3 regions of the Planococcus sp. TJ-301 genome follow, and region 1 is predicted to be linked to each of the others. Evidence: riboswitches for the same ligand, from Rfam matches in the RefSeq annotation. Region 1 holds a riboswitch; each other region holds the start of a gene.
The links. Region 1 has a riboswitch for lysine ahead of dapA (4-hydroxy-tetrahydrodipicolinate synthase). Riboswitches for the same ligand answer to the same signal wherever they lie in the genome.
Positions count from the first base shown of each region.

Region 2: linked by a shared signal. The riboswitch ahead of AC4EHJ_RS10545 (transporter substrate-binding domain-containing protein) and the one ahead of dapA (4-hydroxy-tetrahydrodipicolinate synthase) in region 1 are both predicted to bind lysine.
Region 3: linked by a shared signal. The riboswitch ahead of AC4EHJ_RS15595 (Na+/H+ antiporter NhaC family protein) and the one ahead of dapA (4-hydroxy-tetrahydrodipicolinate synthase) in region 1 are both predicted to bind lysine.

Region 1 covers NZ_JBZDOH010000001.1:1,880,562-1,888,642, reverse strand. Annotated here, with positions in the region: gene AC4EHJ_RS09275 (CoA-acylating methylmalonate-semialdehyde dehydrogenase) at 1-194, shown strand, start outside; gene AC4EHJ_RS09270 (DUF2382 domain-containing protein) at 264-1,157, opposite strand; gene AC4EHJ_RS09265 (Yip1 family protein) at 1,428-2,069, shown strand; gene AC4EHJ_RS09260 (hypothetical protein) at 2,250-2,435, shown strand; gene AC4EHJ_RS09255 (GGDEF domain-containing protein) at 2,393-2,707, shown strand; gene AC4EHJ_RS09250 (STAS domain-containing protein) at 2,827-3,669, shown strand; gene dapA (4-hydroxy-tetrahydrodipicolinate synthase) at 3,712-4,602, opposite strand; lysine riboswitch at 4,760-4,938, opposite strand; gene AC4EHJ_RS09240 (class I SAM-dependent methyltransferase) at 5,044-5,646, shown strand; gene ypfJ (KPN_02809 family neutral zinc metallopeptidase) at 5,714-6,562, shown strand; gene AC4EHJ_RS09230 (TraB/GumN family protein) at 6,667-7,833, shown strand; gene AC4EHJ_RS09225 (hypothetical protein) at 7,966-8,081, shown strand, end outside.
Region 2 covers NZ_JBZDOH010000001.1:2,159,170-2,167,250, forward strand. Annotated here, with positions in the region: gene AC4EHJ_RS10515 (histidine kinase dimerization/phospho-acceptor domain-containing protein) at 1-456, shown strand, start outside; gene AC4EHJ_RS10520 (TolB-like translocation protein) at 494-1,630, shown strand; gene AC4EHJ_RS10525 (YxiH-YxzG fusion protein) at 1,853-2,677, opposite strand; gene AC4EHJ_RS10530 (zinc ribbon domain-containing protein YjdM) at 3,042-3,377, opposite strand; gene AC4EHJ_RS10535 (amino acid ABC transporter ATP-binding protein) at 3,559-4,293, opposite strand; gene AC4EHJ_RS10540 (amino acid ABC transporter permease) at 4,324-5,091, opposite strand; gene AC4EHJ_RS10545 (transporter substrate-binding domain-containing protein) at 5,156-6,001, opposite strand; lysine riboswitch at 6,135-6,317, opposite strand; gene AC4EHJ_RS10550 (nucleotidyltransferase domain-containing protein) at 6,592-7,377, opposite strand; gene AC4EHJ_RS10555 (SRPBCC family protein) at 7,575-8,024, shown strand.
Region 3 covers NZ_JBZDOH010000004.1:162,675-170,755, forward strand. Annotated here, with positions in the region: gene sufB (Fe-S cluster assembly protein SufB) at 1-33, shown strand, start outside; gene AC4EHJ_RS15570 (hypothetical protein) at 221-406, shown strand; gene AC4EHJ_RS15575 (DNA alkylation repair protein) at 588-1,265, opposite strand; gene AC4EHJ_RS15580 (DUF72 domain-containing protein) at 1,517-2,377, shown strand; gene AC4EHJ_RS15585 (sulfite exporter TauE/SafE family protein) at 2,377-3,204, shown strand; gene AC4EHJ_RS15590 (bifunctional metallophosphatase/5'-nucleotidase) at 3,218-4,561, shown strand; lysine riboswitch at 4,632-4,814, shown strand; gene AC4EHJ_RS15595 (Na+/H+ antiporter NhaC family protein) at 4,928-6,502, shown strand; gene AC4EHJ_RS15600 (sodium-dependent transporter) at 6,703-8,081, shown strand, end outside.

The DNA of each region.
Region 1 (8,081 bases):
GACGCAGTGTGCGCTATTTCCGTGAGAACATCGAAGTCGGCATGCTTGGCGTCAACTTGGGCGTCCCTGCTCCGATGGCGTTCTTCCCGTTCTCAGGTTGGAAAAACTCATTCTATGGAGACCTTCACGCCAACGGATCTGACGGCGTCGAATTCTACACAAGACGAAAAATGCTGACAGCCCGCTGGAGCTGAACGGTGACATAGCAAAGCCCCTCGGAAATGGAATTCCGGGGGGCTTTTTTCATAATCACTTTTGTTGAATTAGAAGCGGTTGCGGTCTTTGTCTTCCACATCGCCGTCAATGTCTGCTACTTCTTTACGGACTGTTTCTTTCACTTGCTCTGTATCTTGGACTTTGCGTTTGCCGATGACAATTTCTTCAGCAACTACGTCTGTTTTCGTCACTTCTACACGCTCTTCCGTCAATGGCACACGGATTGTGTCGCCTTCTGTATAAGCATCTTTAGAATCAAATGAATGATTCGTATCCGTTGAAGTCGATGAATCGTTCACTGGGCGGCGCTCAACGTATACTTCTTCGCGCTCAACAGGAACTTCGATTGTCTGCTCGTTTTCAACAACGTGTTTGCCGACATTCACTTCACCGGTTTGCACACGCTCTTTGTCGACATTCAAACGTTCTTCATGAAGGCGCAATTTCTCTTCTTCGTTAGAAGATGATACGCCATTTGTGCTTCCAGCCGCAAAACCACCGTTTGTGTTGCCGCCTGCAAAGCCTTCACGGGAAGAAGAAGTTCCGCGTTTTTCGTGGAATGAATTATAAGATTCGTTAAAGTCACTGTCGACATAAACCAGCAATTTGCCTTCTTCAAGTTGCCGGCGGGATTGTTCCGCATCTTTTTCATTTAAGTTCATGCTGTTGAATGCGTCGCCTGAAGCTTCTTCGCCTGCCAGCAAGTTGATGAATTTGCCCATGAAGCCTTCTTCTTGTTGCGGTGTACCGTTCGCTTCTGTTGAATCCGCTTCAACATGCACATGAGTCTGCCGCTCAACCATCGCCACCTGGTCGTGGTATTGCGCAACGACATAAATGTCATCTTCGCTATAGCCCTGTGATTTCAACTCTGTGATTTTATTTAATACTTCTGCCTGTACGTCATATGCGCCGATCAATTTGTTTTCATGGTTTGTCATTATAAATTCCTCCTCAGTATATGGTTCGGTGTAGAACCTAAAAGTTAAGGTAGAGGTAGTGTACCCACCCTTTTCAGTATTATAAACATCCAAAATATACATTATTCTTGAGAATAGGAACTTTTCTGGAACTGAAAATCAAAGTTCCTCAGTCTTTACCTATAATATATATTTAATAAAAGCCTAATTAGGGTATTAGAAAATATCAGAGAAAAAAATGCGATGCTGCTGCCGTCCGTCTTTATATCCGAGAGGAAGGAGGAGGGAATTATGGTAAGAGAAGATCGATTAAGCAAAGAGCGTGAGGTGAATCCATTCACCGATATTTGGCTGAGAACGCGTGAAACAGTGCGTTTCGTCATTGAACGAAAATCGGCCAAATATATGATTTTGCTCATTGTCCTGACAGGATTCGCATCCGGCCTGTTAGGGATGATGAATACCCGCAGTTCGGACATGGCCCCTTGGGCGGCCATTCTTCAGGCATTGATCACCGGTCCGATAGGGAGTGCTGTAGGCTATTTCTTAGGAGCAGCTATATTGACACTTGTAGGACGGCTGTTCAAAGGAACGGCGACTTATCAGGAAATGTTTAAAGCGCTTCCTGCAGCGCAAATACCGCAGATTTGGCTGTTGCCGCTGCTGATCATTTGGGCGCTTGCATCTCCGGAAACGTTCTTTGCAGACCGCGCAGATGTGGCGGGAAATCCAATTGTGGCAATCATGTCTATAGTGCTGGCGGTTGTTTCCGTCTGGACATTCATCATCGTCTGCAAAGCGGTGGGCGAAGCGCACCATGTCTCGTCTTGGAAAGGGTTTTTCATTGTCGTGTTGCCAGGCATCGTTATTACGATATTAGTGCTTCTTATTGTCTTTGTCATTTTCGCTTCGTTTTTTAATCAATTCTATTAGGAAGCTTATAAGTTCTGGATAATTATGAAAGTGTAGATGGGGGTTTTTGTACCTCTCTAACTTTCAAATAATAGGATAATTTGGTTGGGACGCTTTTATTGTGAATTTTGATGATATTATGGATGATAAGAAGTTAAAAACGAGACAGAGAATTGCTAGGGGCAAAAGGGGGAGCTGCTTGTGCAACAGCAGACGATGCAACGCAATAACATAAAGTTGCTTGGAAATGGGAAAAAAGCGTTGGTGTTCGGGCACGGTTTGGGCTGTGACCAAGATGTATGGAGTGCGATCACGCCTGCTTTTGAAGAGGAATTGGCCATCCCATGGGAGATGCCGTCCTGCAGGAGTTGGCTGATAAACTCTTGAGCGAAATTAAAAGCGGAGCGATCGTTGCACGAATGGGTGGAGAAGAATTCATCATTCTGCTGCCCGGGCATGCCATACAACCGGCAAAAGAATTTGGTGAAAAGTTGTGTGGGCGCCTCGAAAAGGCCGATTGGCGGCATGTCCCTATCACCGTCAGTATCGGAGTGGCGAGCTACCAAGTGAGAGACATTGCTAGGGAACTGTTCGCCCGTGCAGATAAAGCGCTTTATGCTGCAAAGAATGGTGGCTGCAATTGCGTAACAACAGGATGACGCGGAAACCGATTATTTCCTGGGCAATAAATAAGAGGAATTTTTCAGTATCCTAAATCGTTGACTGACAGGTATAATAAAAGACAATGAATGACAAACGCTACTTCGGGAGGTACCACATGAAAAGGGAAGTTACACTGCTCGGCCAACGGGTGGAAGAAGATAAATATTTAATCGCCCAATTGATCCAGGAAGAGGCATTAAAAGATGCCAGCCCGGCAGATGTTGCAGGCTATGGAGAGTTGCTGAAGGCGGTTATCGAGTTCCGTTCAGGGCTGATTGGATTGATCGGCAAATCCATCACGAATTTCCTTGATCCGCAACAGGCTTACGATGAGATTGCTGAATGGGGCCATGCCACCGGGAATTATTTCCTGAAAGAAGGCATGCAGCTCGATAGCGCTTTAGCGGAAACGAATATTTACCGCAAGCATATCGGGAAAGTTATCAAGTCGGAAGCTGTATACAAAGGCATAGAACTTGAAGTGCTTTTCGAGGTCATGGAATTTTTCCATAGCCTGCTTGACCATGCGGCGTATTCTTATAGTTTCGCGTACATCAATTCGTATCAAAAAAATCTTAAGGAAGCGCGCACGGAGTATTTGGAGCTGTCTTCGCCAGTTGTGCCCGTCAATGACGAAATTGCGATCTTGCCTCTTGTCGGTGCAATCGAAGTGGACCGCGCAGAACACATTCTGGAGAAAACGCTCATGTCAGTCGGCAATTTGGACGTTTCAACGTTGATCATCGATTTATCGGGTGTCGTGAAAGTAGATACCATGGTGGCACAACAAATTATCATGTTGACTGAGTCGCTGAAATTGATCGGTGTGCACGCTGTTCTGACCGGTATCCGGCCAGAAATTGCCCAGACGATTACGCATTTAGGTGTCGATGTCCGGCAGCTGGCACTTGGCGGCAGCTTGAAACAAGCCTTTAAAAAATTAACTGCTGAAACTTGATGCAAAAAACCCGCTGAAGCCTTTGCTTCAGCGGGTTTTTTATTATTGTGTAGCGGCCGTTTTTACTACCGGCGCTAAAGTTTCTTGTAACGTCAGTGTTTCTTGTTCCGTCAACGGAATCATCGGCAAGCGTACGCCGCCCACTGCTACACCAGCCCAGTTTAATGCTGATTTAACAGGAACTGGATTCGGTGCAGCAAATAACGAATTCATGACCGGCAGAAGTGTGCGGTGAAGCTGCGCGGCTTTTGCCGTGTCGCCGGCTTTAAAGCTGGAAATCATCACTTGCATTTCACGGCCGATGATATGGGCAGCTACAGATACGATGCCTGTTCCGCCAATTGCAAGAAGCGGCAAGGTCAAGCCGTCATCGCCGCTGTATAAACTGAACGTATCGGGTGTGCGTTCAATGATCTCGGCTGCGGCATCAAGGCTCCCGCTTGCTTCTTTGATGGAGACGATATTGTCGATTGCGGCTAAGCGCACAATGGTGTCGACTGACAGATTGACGACGCTGCGCCCAGGAATATTATATAGCATGACTGGCAGATGAGTGGCGGCTGCAATCGCTTGGAAATGCTGGAACATGCCTTCTTGTGAAGGTTTATTGTAATATGGTGTCACCAGCATAATGGCATCAACGCCCGCTTCTTCTGCACCGTGCGTCAACGTGATTGAAGCGCGTGTATTGTTTGAGCCGGTTCCTGCAATGACTGGAATGCGGCCTTGGACAGTATCGACGACAAACTTGAAGAGGTCGATCTTTTCGTCCTCCGATAAAGTCGGCGATTCGCCGGTAGTGCCTGCTACCACCAATGCATCGCTCCCGGTTTCAATTAAATGTTCCACTAGGGCTGCAGTTGCGGGGAAATCGATGTCACCGCTTGCGTCAAATGGCGTCACCATTGCTGTCACTACTTGTCCGAAATTCATAAATACCACCCTTTTCTCATTTTTTTGTGTGTTCTATTGTCTGCTGCTGCGTTGATCGTGCGTAATCAGAGGCGGCAAGCGTATCGGAAAAACAAAAAAGCAGCAACGAAGGGTCTCGTTGCTGCGATAGGATTAGCGTGTAAAGCGCTCAATCCATGCGTCAGATAGCCCTCCATATAGTCTCCTATATGACAGTCCTGCATTTGTTTAATGCAGACCCAGCAACATCGGCAATGAGCGCCTGGCCACTTCGGCAAATTCCCCTTTCAGCAGCTGTCATCGGATCTCATCATCCTCGAGCTGTCTACTGATGGTTTTTGCGCCTCTATCCTCACTCCGAAAAAGCGGAGCAAGAAATTATTGAATTAGCTAGACTTTACCAAATTCCTGCTTTAATTGCAAGTATGCAAGGCACTATTTTATAAGAATCGAGGAGATTTGATGGACGAACGGCAATACGATCACGACCTGAATATCCATACTTCAGGCATACAGCAGGGGTTCCATGATACCTTCCATTACAATCGCTACGAACCGACACCATATGAACTGCTCGAGACACTTTTCAATAGCTATCCTTTATCCCCGGAAGATAGGTTCGTCGATTTCGGCTCCGGCAAAGGGCGCCTCAACTTTTTGGTGCACCATTTGTTCGGCGCGGCATCGACCGGGGTCGAAATGGATCAGGGCCTTCACCAACAAGCCTGTGAAAACCTGGAGTCCTACGTGCAAAAGCGGCCAGCGGCAAAAGGGCGGATCCGTTTTGTCTGTACACTCGCTGAACAATACCGAATTCATCCCCACGACAATAAATTCTATTTTTTTAACCCATTTTCTGTTCAGATTTTCATCACGGTCATCAATAATATCCTGAAGTCCGTGGAACGTTCGCTGCGGAATGTCGAGCTGATCTTATTCTTTCCGTCAGAGGATTACATCGGCTATTTGGAGCATAGCACAGGATTTAAACAGTTCCAGGAAGTTGAACTGCCGGGAGTGGAAGGCGATTTAAGAGAGCGATTTTTAATTTACCGCCTCGATTGAAATGGATTAAAAGCGGTACCGAATGGGGTATAGCTTATAAAAAGTGAATGGCGAGGAGAGGAAATAGATGAAATGGAAGGGCAGAGCAGGCAGCGGCAACGTTGAAGACAGAAGAGGAAGAGGTGGCGGAGGCGGCGGCCTGATTGCCGGAGGCGGCATCGGCGGCTTGCTTATTGTTTTGTTGGTATCTTTTCTTGGAGGGGATCCGGGTGCGATGTTGGATACGATGGGCGGCGGATCGCAGTCAAATGAACCATATGTGGCATCCCAAGAAGAAGAGGAATTGGCGGAATTCGTGTCAGTCGTTCTTGCGGATACAGAACAGGTATGGACTGAAGTGTTCGCGGAAGAGGGCTTGGAATATGAGGAGCCGACCTTGGTGCTTTACACAGAGAGCGTTGATTCGGCATGCGGCACAGCGGGTGCGTCGGTTGGGCCGTTTTATTGCCCCGGCGACCAGAAACTCTACATTGACTTGAGCTTCTACGAAGAATTGCAGACCCAATTCCAGGCACCTGGCGATTTTGCGATGGCTTACGTCGTTGCGCATGAAGTGGGGCATCACGTACAAAACCTCCTTGGTACCATGGGCAAAGTGCAGCCGATGCGCAATAAGCTGAGCGAGGAAGATTATAATGAGCTTCAAGTGAAGCTTGAATTGCAGGCGGATTACTACTCGGGTGTCTGGGCGCACCACGCAGAAGGCATGGACCTCCTTGAAGAAGGAGATCTGGAAGAGGCATTGACGGCTGCCAGTGCGGTAGGCGATGACACCATCCAGCAACGGTCACGCGGCTATGTCGTTCCGGAAAGCTTTACGCACGGCACTTCGGAGCAGCGCAAGCGCTGGTTCTATAGAGGTTTTGAACATGGCGATCTGCGCAACGGCAACACGTTCAACGCAACCGGGTTATGACGCGACAATAGTTGATATTTTCGGCGATGTGATTCATTATTGAAATAGACAGTCTTTGCGCCTTGCGGCGGAGGGAAATTAGGTTCTGTGAAGGAAGTAAATCCATGCATGAAGAAAATATAACGCGCCTGTACATCGACGGCCGGGAAATTATTCTCATCGGTACAGCACACGTTTCGCGCCAAAGCGCGGTGCAGGTCAAAGAAGTCATTGAAGCGGAGCGGCCGGATTCGGTATGCATTGAGCTGGACGCCCAGCGCTACCAGTCGGTGACTGATAAGAGCAAGTGGAAAGAAACCGATATTTTCAAAGTCATCAAAGAAAAGAAATCCAGCTTGCTGCTGATGAACTTGGCGATCTCCTCGTTCCAGAACCGTCTGGCTGACCAGTTCGGCATCAAGCCGGGGCAGGAAATGCTGCAAGGCATTGAGTCCGCCAAAGACACCGGTGCAGAGTTGGTGCTTGCAGACCGCAACATCCAGGTCACTTTTTCCCGCATCTGGAGCAATATTGGCTTCATGGGAAAAGCGCAGCTGTTAACCTCCGTATTTTACAGTATTTTCAGCAGCGAAACGATTTCTGAGGAAGACCTTGAAAAGATGAAATCGCAAGATACGCTGAACGCTGTATTGAACGATTTCACCAAATCGTTTCCGAAACTGAAAACACCGCTTATCGACGAACGGGATCAATACCTGGCCCAAAAAATCAAAGACGCCCCAGGACAGAAAATAGTGGCGGTGCTTGGTGCGGCGCACGTACCAGGCATCACCAAAGAAATTCACCGCGAACACGACCTGGAGAAATTATCTGAAGTGCCGCCGAAATCGAAATGGCCAAAGATTCTTGGCTGGGCACTGCCGATTTTGCTGGTCGTCCTTTTGGCGATTACATTCTACAATAATCCCGCTGCGGGCATCGACGGCACGATCAGCTGGGTGCTTTGGACGGCGTCACTTGGCGCCATTGGAGCGGCGTTGGCGCTTGGCCATCCGCTCGCCATCCTGACTGCGTTTGTCGGAGGACCTGTCGGCGCACTTCATCCATTGCTCGCCGCAGGCTGGTTCTCCGGTCTAATGCAGGCATATGTCCGCCGCCCGAATGTCGGCGATTTTGAAACCTTGTCCAAAGATGTATTCACCCTTAAAGGCTTTTGGGACAATAAAGTCACGCGTGTCCTGCTTGTCGTCGTGCTGACAAACATCGGCACTTCCGCCGGGAACATCATCGGCGGGGCAGACGTCATTCGCCTATTCCTGAAAAACCTATAATTAAATTCGAAAGTCCGGACGCTTTGTGCGCCCGGCTTTTTTTCTTATGGCATGTATTGAAAGGGTTTTAGAACGGGTATAGAGAAGTAAACATACAGAGAGAAAGACATTACAGTTGGGGAGGAACAAATCATGGGCTTATTCCTTATGGGAATCCTGCTCTGGTCGCTGGTCATTGCATCGGTCATCTTGTTCGTCTACGGTTTATGGAAACGGTCATGGAAAGCGCTCGCTTGGAGCGGCGCGGC
Region 2 (8,081 bases), 280 kb from region 1:
GATTTGTTCTCGCTTATCGAATCGGTCTGTGAAGACATTAAGATGGAAGCGACTGATGCTAAGATGCCTATACTGTTAACGGGCCAGCCTTTTAGCATGAAAGGCAATCCGGATGAAATGCGCCAGGTCATCCTTAATGTCTTATCGAACGCAATCAAACATGGAAAACCGAATCGTGCAATTGAAATTCATATAGAAAAGACGATCATTATTAAGAATTACAGCGATCTTATCCCCCAGAAGATTATGCAGCATGTTTTTGAACCGTTTGTTCACGGTAAAGCAAAAGACAGCCATGGATTGGGACTGTTTATTTGTGAGCAAATCATCACTAAGCATCAAGGCACGATTTCATTCGGTTATACGGATGAGCAGGCAATCATTGAAATTTCTTTACCTCAGTGGCAACAAAACGGAAACAAGTTTGAGATGGTTGGAAATAACATTGTTCTATGATCAGTATGTGCACAAACATACTTGAGGAGGAATAAGAATGAAGAGAAAAATTCAAGGTTTCACCATGCTGGCTATCGTTACGGTCTTTGCAGCTGGTTATGCCATCCAAAGCAAGGCGGATACAGAAAAAACAGTTACCATCACAGAAGACGTTCGACTCGAAAGTTCCCTTTCGGATAGCGCGATTGGCGTATCTCATGAAGGAACCATTCCAGTAGAGATTCCGGTAAGTGAAACATCCAATTATACAGGTTTTTTGGGAAATCAAATCATTTTTAATAGAGATGGTGCCACTAACCGAGTAAGTATTCCAGAATTAGAAGAAAGTGAAATCGCTGCTCGTGAATTTAATGAAGTGTCCGAAAACGGCAAGCGCGCTCTTAGTAGAGATGGTGCTCAAGTTTATGTGATGGATTTAGAATCAGGTACTGAAAAAGAAATCGGGTCCGGTACTGAAATGGATGAATATTACTTTGCAGATGCCGAAGGAAATGAAGTGATTCATATTATGGATACATCTGAAAAGATTCAAATTCAAACAATTGAAGTGGCTACCTTAAAGATTGAAAACTGGGATTTGACCAGTCTGTTTAAAGTAGATGGCTTGTATCTATCGAACATTCGTAAGGACAAGGATGGCATCTATGTAACAGGAGAATCTATTGACCAAGGGCCTGGTCTGTATCATCTGAATTATGACGGTGAACTGCGGTTGATCATTGCCTTGCCTGAAAGCGACTCACCAATACTCGGCTCGGTAATGAATAGTTATGACTTCTTAGATCCCAACAATATTATTTTCAATGGGATGTATAATGAAAAATCAGGTATTTTCTTAATGGATTTGCTGTCCGGTGAAGTAACCCAATTAGTAGCAGGCGGTGAGGACGAGGAAGGAATATGGACACCTTCTTATAAACTGTCTCCAGATAAAGAAAAACTTCTTTTCGATACACCCGTACAAGTAGGCGATGGTTATAAAACAAATATTTATATGGCCGAAATTATGGATGGCAAGTTAGTGAATGAAGTTCAGATTATGGGAAATGCTGATTTATATGCAATCATCAGTATGACAGGCGCTTGGAGCGCGGACTCTAAAACAGCCTATGTTGGTACTACAACAGCGAAAGATAAATTCATCGATGCGGTCGAGATATTTACTATCGAGTAAAAAGAATTTCTAATATGAATGGCCAGAAGGTTCAGTTACACCCTTCTGGCCATTTATATTTTCACTTTAAAAAGCTTTAGATTAGTTTCTTTGATTACTTCCGATAACCTCATGATATGTAAACCGAATTCACGCCAAAGCTCTTTTAATCCTAGAGCACAGAGCTTAGATTGTAATGTTACATTCAGACACAAACAACCTGACGCTTCAAGAATATTTATATTAGTCTTCATTTAACACTTGATAAAGACTTACTTCGTAGTCAGAAATAGAGATGAAGTGATGAATCTCTGATGGATTTAGTCCTCTCAAGACTCCTTGAACCGTTCCTAGAAGCAGCGGTGCCTGTGCGCCGATTTCTAATTGATACATTACTTGATCGGCATCGTAAGAATCAAAAAAGTAGGCATAATCCCCTCTGACGCAAAGGGCGTGAGATCCATGCAATATTTCAGGAATTGAATAGGAACAGAAACCCCGTGTCTTGGGGTTCACTTCAACCAGCTGAAAATCGGTGTATGGAAAGAGCCATACGTTGTCCCCTTCGCCTTTGCAAAGTGCATAACAATCATCGATTACGCACGGATCCGACAAATCGGAATGATAGCGGAAGAGGACTTTTCCCATAAGGTTAAAAAGCACGAGCCCTTCGGTGGAAATGCCGTTTCCATAGACCCCTTCATCAAAATAGCTGATCCATATCCCTTCTTTTCCAACAGCTATCTCTTCAATTGCCTCTCCCCCGTTAAAGGAATGGATGAGGTGGCCGGTCAGATTGATGATAAATACATTTTCTTCGTTTTCCTCATTTTCATAGGTAGCTACCAAAATGTGAAGGTCATCAACCCACCGGATACGCGATAAGCTATACCGCGTAAAGGAAACATCTATTTCGACACCCTTCAATTGAATGACTGTCTTGTTATTTTTCTGGAGAATCACGGCCGTTCCGTATCGGCCCTTCCAGTCCGCATCAACAACTTCCACCGACTCTCCTTGATGGGAAGAAGACGAATAAATGATTTTTTTTGTTAGTCCTTGGCTCAAAAAAACTCCCCCTAATCCTCACGCCAAATGGTCTCATTCCTCTTTCTTCTCAATATACCAACAGAACGAAATGAAGGCTATATAATTCTAGTAATAAAAGCGTTCGTAAAAGTACACGTTTACGAACACTCTAAAAAAGCACAAAACCGCTAAAAAAACCGTTCGTAAACATGTCCAAACACTTTACGAACGTTCGCTATCCTCCAAACACTTTTTCGAACAGTTTCCGTCTCATCTAAAGAACGGAGAATTCCCATAGACAAACAAGCTCCAGCAAAAAAAGCCGCCGAGTCTTTTCTCGACAGCATAAAACCCGGGCTAGATGCCCGGGTTTTAATTTGTATCCGTTTCACGTGGAACAAAATCAGCCTTTTTTAACGAATTCCGATTTCAACTTCATCGGCCCGAAACCGTCAATCTTGCAATCGATGTCGTGGTCGCCTTCGACAAGTTTGATGTTCTTGGCCTTTGTGCCGATTTTCAGCACCGACGAACTGCCTTTTACTTTCAGGTCCTTTATCACTGTTACGGAATCGCCGTCTACCAGAACGTTGCCGTTTGCATCGCGCACAACTTTCACTGTTTCTTCCTCTTCCACTACAACCGTCCATTCGTGTCCGCATTCCGGACACACCAATAGATCTCCATCTTCATATGTATATTCCGATTTGCATTCTGGGCAATTTGGCAAAGTTTTCATTTCTTCAATTCCTCCCATCATCTAAGCAATATCTCAAGACGTTCCTTCCATATTACCACGCCTTGAGCCTCTTCAGAAAGTGAATATGAAACGAATTTTGGGACAGCTACTGCCCAGTCAATCGCGTAAAAAGCCTGCAGGGCGCAATGCCCGGCAGGCTGGATTTTGTTCTCTTTTTCGCTTAACGCAAGGTCCGCTTCAAAAACTCCTGAGTCCGCTCTTTCTTCGGGTTGTTGAAAATTTGTTCAGGCGGCCCTTCTTCAACGATGACGCCTTTGTCCATGAAGACAACCCGGTCTGCTACTTCTTTGGCAAATTCCATCTCATGCGTAACAATCAGCATTGTCAGCCCGCTTTTCGCCAAGTCTTTCATGACTTTCAGCACTTCGCCGACCATTTCGGGATCGAGTGCCGATGTCGGCTCATCGAACAGCATCACATCCGGTTCCATCGACAACGCACGCGCAATTGCCACACGCTGTTTCTGGCCGCCAGAAAGCTGTTCAGGCTTTGCATTGATGTATTGGTCCATGCCCACGACCTGCAGAAATTGCTTCGCTGTCTTTTCGGCATCTTGCCGCTTGCGCTTCAGCACTTTCATTTGCCCGACGACGCAATTGTTCAAGACATTGTGGTTATTGAACAAGTTGAATTGCTGGAACACCATGCCAAGTTTGGTGCGGTAGGAATGAATGTCATGGCGGTCATCAAGGATGTTTTCGCCATTATAGATGATCTTGCCGCCGCTCGGTTTTTCGAGCAGGTTGACACAGCGGAGCAGCGTCGATTTACCGGATCCGGACGACCCGATGACACATACTACTTCGCCTTTGCTGACAGAGAAATCGATGTCTTTCAACACTTCATGCGTTCCGAAGGATTTGCTTAAATGCTGGATTTCAATAACTTTTTCCATAAGGTCTCCTCTTCTGCTATTGCGGATTTCTTATTCTTTGATTTTATGTTCTGTGTCTTCTGCCGTGACCACTTGCATTGGCAAGCCGCCGATCATGCTGTAATTGGACGGCCCTGCCATTTTGCGCTCAAGCTTGCGCAGCAGGAGCGTGATGGTGAATGTCATGACAAAGTACAAGACGCAGGCGATGAAGAACGATTCGAAATACCGGAAATTATTGCCCGACACCGACTTGGTCTGGAAAAACAATTCCGTGACGCCGATAACGTTCAATACGGCGGTGTCCTTGATATTGATGACAAACTGGTTGCCGGTTGCCGGAAGGATGTTGCGCACTACCTGCGGCATGACGACGTTCATCATTGTCTGGAAATGATTCATGCCGATTGCCTGTGCCGCTTCGAACTGTCCTTTGTCGACAGAAATGATACCGCCCCTGACGATTTCCGACATATAAGCGCCCGTATTAATGGAGACGATGAAAATCGCCGCCGTAAAGACATCCATATCAATGCCGAAAGCCATCGCCGAGCCGTAGAAAATGACCATTGCCTGAACAATCATCGGCGTGCCGCGGAAAAATTCCACGTACGCGGACAGCAAGAAATTGATCGTTTTCTGGAACAAACGCTTCACGCCGCGCTCCGGCATCGGAACTGTATTGACAATGCCGATAATCAAACCGATTGCGGCACCGATCAACGTGCCGATGATGGAAATCAGCAATGTCATCCCTGCTCCGCGCAGGAACATTGGCCAATTATTTGTAAGTATGGTGATAACCCACTCAAGACTCATGGTTTTCCTCCTAAAAAAATTTAAAGCCGGCTGCATTTAGCTGCAGCCGGCACCGCCTAAACTTTTACTGGGCAGCTGGTTGGTTTTGAATAGCCTTATCCATGATTTCCTGGCGTTGCTCTTCTGAGATGCCAGTTAATGTTTCGTTGATCTGTTCTGTAAACTCGCTGCCTTTTTTCAAGCCGACAGCTACTGCCGTGTCATCTTCTGAAGTCTCAAAGCCGTCTGTGAATTCCACCATCGCGAAATTCTCGTTCGCTGCTGAAGCGCTGACCGCTTCCGGGCGTTCTGAAACATAGCCGTCAATCATGCCCGACTCAAGCGCTACCCGCATTGCTGGGAAGCTTTCCATTGCCGTCTCTTTGGAAACCCCTTCAATTTGGTCGATAACCGTATAATGGAACGTATTCAATTGCGCCGTTATTTTCGCGCCGCTGAAGTCAGCAAGCTCGCTCGCGCCTTCAAATTCGCCGCCTTTTTTCACAACCATCACCAATTCCGATGTGTAATAATGCTCGGAAAAATCGATGGTTTCTTTGCGTTCCGCTGTCGGCGACATGCCCGCCACAATGGCATCGATTTTGCCGGAGTTCAGTGCTGGGACCAAGCCGTCCCATTCCGTTTTGACGATTTCCAATTCTTTTCCGAGACCTTCCGCGATTTGTTTCGCGATTTCCACATCATAGCCGCCCGCGTATTCCGCATTGCCGGAAATTTTCACAGCGCCATTGGAATCATCGCTCTGCGTCCAGTTGAACGGCGCGTAGCCCGCTTCCATCCCTACTTTAAACGTCCCGCCTTCTTCAGTTGAACCTCCGCCTGAAGCTGCGTCTTCTTCCGATCCGCATCCCGCAAGCAACATGCCCAGTGAAAGCACGGCTGTTAACATCAATCCTGATTTCTTTTTCATCTTTTCATTCTCCCCCTTTGTGTTTTAAGTAAAATAATTCTGAATAGGCCAAAAAGGGCAGCTATGTACAAAAAAAGACCTGAGATAGACTCAGATCGCTATATGCATAGTTGCCCTAAATCCTCTTTTCCCGTATCGAGATAGCACACCGCGAAAGACTGGGAAGTCCAATGCGGCAGTCCTGCAATTATTCACTGCAGACCCAGCAAGTAATAATGAGAAATATTACAAACTTCGGCGGTCTTCCCTTCTCCATAGCATCCTTGTTTCTCAAACTCCTCTATGGACTAATAAATTCCGCGCCTCTACCTCACCGGAAAGTGAGGTCATATTCACTTGTTTTTCATAGTCTACATTATTACTTTTTTCCTGTCAACGCCGCTCCAAATTCTGTTCTGCGCTCTTTTTCCGCGTCTTATCATCCATCAAAACTATTCAAAGAAAAAGTAGTTGTTGTAATTAAGCGAATATCCAAATTTATTACTATTCTTGTTTTAAATGAAAGCATAAAAATATTTCACCTTCCAAAGCAAAGGACTGAAAAAGGCGAATCGGCTCTTTTAAAGATGGTCTGCCTTTTGTTTGCGCAATTATTCCCATACTTGCTTTAAAGTTTCCCTAAATAAAGAATTAAGCTTATCGGTTGGGTCTCCAATGCGCGGCGGCAATGTCTTTGCATAAGCTTCCAGCCCTTCAATTTCACTGTCCAAGAAATGATGAATGGCAGGAATCCGCTGTTCCAGATCCAGCTCTTCCCCCGCTTTCTTGCGCTCCAACAAATCGAGGATCTCCTCTTTCAAAATCCCCTCGGGCACAAGACCTTCCATTAACTCATAAAAATCAATCGGCGGAATGGTCTGGTGCTCTTTGATCCAAGTCGCAGCCAATACAGGACGCAATGCATAAAAATATTTTTTTATCTTTACCTCCTCTTTGTTGAGATGGGTCCGGTAATTACTTTTCGCCATATTTAAATAATGGTAGAGGCTTGCATTCGGAAAGAAAACTTCATCTTCCAAGGTCTTTAATTTTTCTTTGAACGAATAGGCTTCATAATACTGGATTTCGCTGTACATCCACTCCAGAAATGGTGGGTTGCTTTTCCGGAACAGCCGCAAAGCTTTCGTGATTTCCCAACCGCTGATGTCGAGCATGTCGTTAATGGGCATTTCAATGACATCCCGCTTCTCGCCGATGCCTTGCGGGTCGATGGCCAAATACCACTCCAGCTGATGAATATAGACGAAACGGACGTCGTAATCACTGTCCGTTGACGGAAATCCCCACGCCCGGCTGCCGGACTCAACCGCGAACAGCACTTTCACTTGAAACTGTTCTTCGATTTCTTTTAACTTTTCCTGTATCACCTGATCCATCAACGCCACCGCTTTCATTAATTTCACTTCTTATTTGATTAGCATAATTGATTTGCCACGGAATGCCAATTTGCCCACACATCCCATATACACCATAATAATTTATTTAAATATTCCGATAAATTAGAAGTTTAATGATTTCTTCGTTGTATAATGAAAGCAGAAATCATCTTGCATTCCAGGAGGCGAATGAACGCATGGCTCACACGAAACAGACCATCTTCATCAATGCTCCACTTGAAAAAGTTTTTCGCTACACCATCAATCCTGAAAATTGGGCACATTTCTACAACAATCTGGCTTCTCCGAAAAAAATTGACGGCAACGGTGAGGTCGGTACCGTCGTTGAAGCCGAGTATGCCATCATGGGCATGCATTTCCCTGAAACCATTCAAGTCACAGAATGCGAAATCACCGACAGCACCGCCAAATGGACGGGCATGATGAGCGGCAGTTTCAATGCCAGACAATCCAGCTATTACGTTACGAGAGACTCTGGTACAGAGGTCAGTTTTGAAATCGAAAGCTATATCCCGGATGACTTGTTCGGAAAAATCACCGACCGGATCATCTACGAACGGCTGAGCCGGAACTCTGCCTCCCATACCTTGGAAAACATCAAAGCCATTTGTGAAAGTTCCGAGTAGCAAAAAGGAAAGCGCGCTGCAAAGCGTACTTTCCTTTTTTGGTTGGCTTCTGGCCGT
Region 3 (8,081 bases), on a different contig from region 1:
ATCAAGTTTGAAATGGAAGGCTCTATCGGTTAATGGATTAATTAATGGCCCTTGGTATGGCTTTGCTCATGCCAAGGGCTATTTTTTTGGAGTTTTATTGTTACCGAATGCAAATGATGTAAATTTTTTTCGAGTTTTCTAATGAAAAACTTTGCAGTTTTACAGTCTGCTCGTGGGGTATATAAACCAAGAAGATAGAATACAAGGAGGTTTGCTGCACATGAGCCAAGCATTCGATGCATTGAAAGAAAAGCTTAGCAACGCAGACATGGGACAAGCAAAAGACGTAATCATACAAGCTAAGCAAGCTTATGAAGATGGTCAAATCAATGAAAATGAAAAAAATGAACTGATGGAATCTGCAAAATCTGTAATTGGAAGCAAAGGGATCGGCGGAATTTTTTAAGAGGCTGAAATGAAATATTATTTGGACAAGGGAGAATAGCCTTAAGCATACTGCTTGTATGCTTAAGGCTATTTTTATACGTTAAAATAAAAGCAGGAGCTTCTAAATTAAATCGATGATTGGGATAAAGAGATTGAGTTTGAACACCACAATAAAAGCCCGGCGCATCTGCGCTGATCTTTTACTTTTTGATATTTTTCAATGCTTCCCGAATGCTTAACGGCTGCAGCGTAGAAGTGGCAACAAAATCTCTTACCCATTCCAGATCGGTTTTGGCGTATTCCCGCAGCGCCCAGCCGATGGACTTTTGGATAAAGAACTCGGATGAATTGGCATGCTGTAAAATGATGCGGCTGAGCACCGCAGTGTCTGTTGCTTGCTTGAATTTCAATTGATGAAGAATGGCTGCCCGGTTGGTCCACATATTACTCGCGCTTGACCATTCAAACATTGCGGCAGCACCGGCATTTCGTTCATGTTGAATCACGTGCCCGACAATACGCGGCGCGATGGAATCGACACTGTCCCACCAGGGCTTGCTTTCCACCAGTTCGCGAAGAAAAGGCAGGTCATGGACTGATAATTGGCTTTTCATCTTATCGAGCAGAGCGATTGCAGCGTACTGGTACTCGCGTTCCGGAAACTTATATAGAGTCCAGACTTCTTCCACCAAGCGGTTTAGTTCCGGGAGTCGGCATTCCGCAAACTGTTCTTTTAGCAAAGCTTTCCGCAAAGGCGTTCTTATGCCCAGGAAAGTGAACTGGTTTCTCATATAGGCAGCCATCAGAAGGGCTAGGGTTTCATCACGGTGTGCTTCGAATTTTTCGGTAAGCTTGTTATGGTTCCAATCTGTTTTCATCTTTTACCATCTCCAGTTAGCTTTTAAAAAAGTGTAGCATATTCAATAGGTGGGAAATAAAACAATAGAGGATTTTAATGAAGCAGAGTGCGGTTTACATTGTATAGAAGAAATTGCTAAATGATACCCATTCACTCCTTATTCAGCAAAAGGCTGAAAGCTGACACAAACGATTATGAAGCGTCCTCATAAAAGACGTTCGTTTTTTTCTATGCTATCATAAAATAACAGTGAAAAATGGAGGCGGGACGATGATAAACGTAGGATTGACAGGTTGGGGCGACCATCCGGACGTCTACAGCCCGGATTCGAAAAAGACTGAAAAACTCATTGATTATAGTGCCCATTTCCCGATTGTCGAGCTGGATTCTTCATTCTATGCCGTTCAGCCGGCGCGCAACATCACCAAGTGGATAAATGAGACGCCAGATGGTTTTCAGTTCGTTGTGAAAGCCTACCAAGGCATGACTGGCCATCTGCGCGGGGAAAACCCTTTTGACAGTAGAGAAGAAATGTTTGAAGCGTTTCGCTTATCGATCCGTCCCATGAAGGAAGCGGGGAAATTGGCGATGGTGCTGCTGCAATTTCCACCTTGGTTTGATTGTCAGAAGGATAATGTGGAACAAATAAGAGAAATCACCGGCCATCTACAAGAGTTCGACATGGCGATTGAATTCCGCCACCAGTCCTGGTATGCGCCGGAATTCCGCGATAAAACGCTGGAATTTTTGAAGGAAAACAACTTGATCCATACGGTATGCGACGAACCGCAGGCAGGGGATGGTTCTGTCCCGCTAGTGGCAGCGTCAACGCGCGGTGACAAAGCACTATTGCGTATCCACGGGCGTAATGTGCACGGCTGGACAAATCCAGGCGGAGGCCAAAAGTGGCGCGAAGTTCGTTATTTGTATGATTACAACGAAGAAGAATTGCGTGAAATCAGCAGCGCGGTTGAAACCCTTCAGAAATCTTCCGAAACCGTTTATGTCATATTCAATAATAATTCCGGCGGGCATGCGGCTGGGGATGCCAAACAGTTCCAAAGCATGAACGGCTTGGAATTCAATGGTTTGTCCGCAAAGCAACTGGATTTATTTGAAGGAGGATTTTAATGGAATTTGTATTGCTGGCGATTGTAGGATTGTTATCGGGCATAGTGGGAGCGTTGATCGGACTCGGAGGCGGGGTTATTCTGGTTCCGGCGATGTTGTTCCTAGTAGCCACTGTCGCTTTCTTCCCCGATTTGAGCCCTCAGCAAATCGTCGGTTTATCTGTCATCATGATGATTTTCACCGGCTTGTCTTCCACATTGTCTTATATAAAGGTCAAGACGGTCGACTACCGGAGCGCGCTTATCTTCTTTGCAGGGAGCGCTCCGGGTACAGTAGTAGGCGCCTTTGTCAATAAAGGGCTCGACCTGCCATCATTCAATTTGTATTTCGGCATTCTGCTAGTCTTCTTATCCCTATTATTATTGGTTAGGGACAAATTGAAGGTTGTCTACTGGTTTGTTGAAAACGGTAAAAAGAACACATTCACGGATTCGATGAACAAGGAATATGTTTATGGTTATCCAATATGGTTCGCTTTGCTGTTGACGTTCGGCGTCGGTTTCGCATCGGGGCTATTCGGCATCGGTGGAGGGTCCATTATGGTGCCCGCTATGATCCTACTGTTCTTGTTCCCGCCGCATGTCGCGGTCGGTACGTCAATGTTGATGGTGTTCTTATCTTCCATTATCAATTCAATCACGCATATTTCACTAGGCAATGTGCCTTGGATTTATACACTTGCGATTGTGCCTACGGCGTACATCGGAGCTAAGATTGGTGCGTCATTGAACAAAAAGATAAAATCGGAGACGCTTGTCGTCATTTTGCGGCTAGCGTTGCTGATCCTTGGCTTGCGTTCGATTTATGAGGGATTATTCAGTATTTAAAGAGGTGCAGAACATGGGGGAAATTATTCATATTTATCATACAAATGATCTCCACAGCCATTTTTCACATTGGCCGGAGATCCGTGCCTTTTTGCATGAACGCAAGCGCTGGCATGAGGAGGCGGGCGATACATGCTTGATTTTGGATATCGGCGACCATGTTGACCGTTCGCACCCTTTTAGTGAAGGGACTGCCGGGAAAGGCAATGTGGATCTTCTAAACGATGCTGGCTATGATGCAGTGACCATTGGGAACAATGAAGGCATTACTTTGTCGAAAAAAGAATTGGACGAGTTATATATACAAGCTGATTTTGATGTGGTGGTATCAAATCTTTTCACCGCTGAAGGCCGCCGTCCGTCTTGGGCAAAACCATCAGCAGTCGTCTCGACTGCGGAGGGCCGGAAAATCGGGTTGGTCGGGGCGACTGCGGAATTCACGCCTTTTTACAAGCGCCTTGGCTGGACAGTGTCAGATGCTAAGCAATCCATTGTTGAAGCCGCCGCAGAGCTGAAGGGGACCGTCGATTTTATCGTCTGCCTTTCGCATCTTGGTATCAGGGAAGATGAGCTGCTTGCAGAAATGTGCAGCGACTTGGATATCATCCTTGGCGCGCATACCCACCATATTTTCCACGAAGGGAAAATGATCAATGATTCGCTGCTCGGTGCTGCCGGGAAGTTCGGCATGTTTATAGGCCATATCACAATCGACCCAGTTACGGGGGAGCGGGAAGCAGAGCTGATTGAAACGGCCGATCTGCGCAGCAATGATGAAGGGTTCAATGACATGCTCATTGAGGAGGGCAAAATGCAGCTGAACGAACCGGTCTTTTACAACGACAAGCCTTTAAAGGCAGAGTGGTTCAAAGACTCAGAACTTGCTGAACTTTTCGGCCAAGCGATGCTGGAATACTCCGGTGCGGATTGTGCGTTGTTCAATGCTGGGTTGTTCATGGAAGATATGCCGCTCGGCGAGACAACGCGTTACGATTTCCATAAGATGTTGCCGCATCCGATCAATTTGTGCATGATCGAGTTGAGTGGTGCAGAACTGAAAGAAATCTTTCTTCAATCGTTGAACGCTGACTGGCCGAATATCGAATTGAAAGGGATGGGTTTCAGAGGGGCGGTTTTCGGCAACATGGTCCGCGTCAACTTTTCATTGGTCGGGCATGAGCTGCACATTGGCGGCCGCCGCGCGCGGCATGATGAAATGTTCAACTTGATCACACTAGATATGTTCACGTTCGGCTATTTTTTCCCGGAGCTGAAGCGTGCTCCGAAAACGTATTTCATGCCGGAATTTCTGCGCGATGTCTTTAGCCAATTTTTCCGCACTAAACCGGTGAAATGAGTGAATATTCGGAGTTGAAATTCATTTGATTTCATTAATATTGTGCGCTATGCTTTTAATGAATTCAATATCGATGGGTAGAGGCTGCAAGGCTTATCAGTAGGGTGCGGGGGTATGACATGGTTGCTCGCATCCGAAAGGGGGTTTTGCCGAAGTTTCTTTTTCAGCTGTCACTGAAAAAGAGGCTGGGGTCATTCTGAACAAGAATGTCACTGTCGTCTGTGTTTTGCATAGACGAAGAGCTACAGGGTTGTTTGATGTTTTACCACACAGACGAATTGTAGAAGGCTGATTGTATCCATTGGGAACAATCAGCCTTTTTTTCTTACTTTCTCTTCCATCCTATTAAAAAAGGAGGAATTTAACATGGAAAACACTATTTTTTCGATTTTGCCGCCAATCGTGGCAATCGTCATGGTCCTGCTGACAAAACGTGTACTGTTGTCGCTTGGCGCAGGGATTGTCGCTGCGGCGTTCATTTTGACTTCTTTCGCGCCGGTGCAAGCCGCTACGGAAATCTTCAATTCATTTGCCATCACGTTCTGGGACGGAGGGTTCAACGCTTATAACGTCTTTATCCTGCTGTTCTTGTTTTTGCTCGGAATCATTACCGCGTTTGTCAGCCTGTCGGGCGGCAGTATGGCATTTGCCGATTGGGCATCTGAACGCATCAAAACACGCCGAGGCGCAAAAGTGCTGACAGTCGTGCTCGGAATGGTCATTTTCATCGATGATTATTTCAATGCGTTGGCAGTTGGCCAAGTAGCACGTCCGATTACGGACCGCTACAAAATTTCACGCGCTAAACTTGCTTATTTCATCGATTCAACGGCTGCACCTGTTTGTGTTATTTCGCCTGTTTCCAGCTGGGGAGCGGCAATCATCGGAATCATCGCCAGCATCTTGTCGGCACAGACTTTTGTTCAGATGTCTGCGCTTGAAGCGTTCATCTGGATGGCTCCGATGAATTTCTACGTAGTCGCAGCATTGGCAATCGTCTTTTTCGTCGCAGTGCGCGATGTCGATTTCGGTGCTATGAAAAAACACGAAACACGCGCTATTACAACGGGCGAACTATTCGATGCCAAGAAAACAATTCCTGGGGAGATGAAAGAAGACTTCCCGGTCCATGGTCACGGCCGTGTGACGGATCTGCTTTTGCCGATCATCTTGCTGGTTGCAGGAACGATCGGGGCAATGATTTGGACCGGTTACCAGAATGCAGGGCAGATCTTGGATATCTGGGCAATTTTTGAAAACACGGATGTTCCTGCTTCTTTGATGGCCGGCGGTTTATTGGGTGCGATTTCTTCCATCCTATTGTACGTTCGCCAATTCAAACACAATAAAACAGCGAAAGCGTCTTGGGTTGGAAAAGGCATCTTTGAAGGCATCCGTTCTATGCTTGGAGCTGTGCTGATTTTGATTTTTGCATGGTCGTTGAGTTATTTGATTGGTGCATTGGAGACAGGACTGTATTTGGCTGATTTTGTTACTGAAAGCAATATGCCGATTGAAATCCTTCCTGTGCTGCTTTTCGTACTTGCAGGAATCATGGCCTTCTCAACAGGAACTTCATGGGGCTCTTTCGGGATCTTGCTGCCAATTGCCGGAAATATCATGGCACAAGCTGCACCAGAATTACTGCTGCCAGCACTTGCAGCGGTTTTGGCAGGCGCAGTGTTCGGAGACCATTGTTCACCAATTTCCGATACGACGATTCTGTCGTCTACCGGTGCAGGAAGCAACCATATGGACCATGTGTTGACTCAATTGCCTTATGCATTGACTGCAGCTGCTATAGCAGCGGTCGGCTACATCGTAATAGGTTTTACAGGTTCACTTCTATGGTCGCTACTGACAGTCATAGTCATTTTAGCAGTATTATTCCTTGTATGGTCAAAACGAACTACAATTTTAGAAAAACAAGCAAATAGCTAGTGGTTTTAAAAGCAGAGATCTTGGATCTCTGCTTTTTTATTATTGCAGTAATAGTTTTTAAGAAATTTTTTCCGGAATTATCTTTACTTTAGAGGAACCCATAGTTATACTAATTTTAGATTAGTCAATAATCTGAAAATAAACAAACTTCCTATTTTTCTGTAAGAAAAATGGAAGAAGACAAAAAAGGGGGAAGAAAAATGGAACGTTCGCAATGGGGCACACGCGCCGGTTTTATTTTAGCGGCAGTCGGCTCGGCGGTAGGTTTGGGGAACATTTGGCGTTTTCCATATGTAGCCTATGAAAATGGTGGAGGAGCATTCTTTATACCGTACTTATTCGCTCTGTTGACCGCAGGGATACCAATTCTAATTTTAGAATTCACCATTGGGCATAAATACCGTGGATCCGCACCGTTATCATTCTTTAGAATGGGCGGCAAGAAAATGGAGTGGCTGGGCTGGTGGGCAGTATTTGTCTCATTTGTCATATCCACCTATTATGCAGTTATCATCGCTTGGTCTATGCGTTACACGATTTTCTCATTCAACCAGGCTTGGGGATCAGACACCGAAGCATTTCTGTTTAACGATTTCCTTCAATTGACAGTGACACCAGGGCAAACTGGCGGAATAGTATGGGGTGTATTCATTCCGTTGGTGCTTGTATGGGCCATCACACTGGGAATTCTATTTGCAGGAGTTAAAAAAGGAATTGAAATGGCGAACCGTATTTTCATTCCGACATTGGTCGTCATCTTCTTGATCGTTGTTGTCCGTGCGTTAACGCTGGATGGAGCAGCGATGGGTCTTGATGCTTTCTTCAAACCGAATTTTGATGCCATCATGAATCCTCAGGTTTGGGTAGCGGCATACGGGCATATTTTCTTCAGTTTGTCTGTTGCGTTTGCAATCATGATCACTTATTCAAGTTACCTTCCGAAAAAATCGGATATCACAAACAATGCATTCATCACTGGATTTGCCAACTCGGCTTTTGAGTTGCTTGCCGGTATTGGTGTTTTTGCGGCACTTGGCTTCATGGCAAACCAGCAAGGCGTTGCAGTAGCAGATGTGGCTGCAGCGGGTGTAGGATTGGCATTCGTTGTCTTCCCGCAAATTATTAATGAATTCCCTGGCTTTAATGGGCTGTTCGGGGCATTGTTCTTCTTGTCCTTGACGCTTGCAGGATTGACTTCATTGATTTCAATCACAGAAACTTACGTTGCGGGCTTCTCTGAAAAATTCGGCTTGGGCCGCAATAAAGCCATCGCTATAGGCGGCGGTCTTGCGGCATTGATTTCTATCTTGTTCGCAACGCAAGGCGGACTGTTCTTCCTGGATGCTGCTGATTATTTCATCAACCAATTTGGTGTCGCAGCTATCGGCTTAGTGGAAGTGGTCTTGATCGTTTGGGTATTCCGCAAAGCGGATATGCTGAGAGACCATGCTAACGCTATCTCGGATATTCATCTTGGCGGCTGGTGGAAAATCTGCTTAGGCGTAGTAACTCCAATTGTTTTGGGCTATATGATGTTTGGTTTGTTGAAAACGAACCTTCTAAAAGAGTTCGATAACGA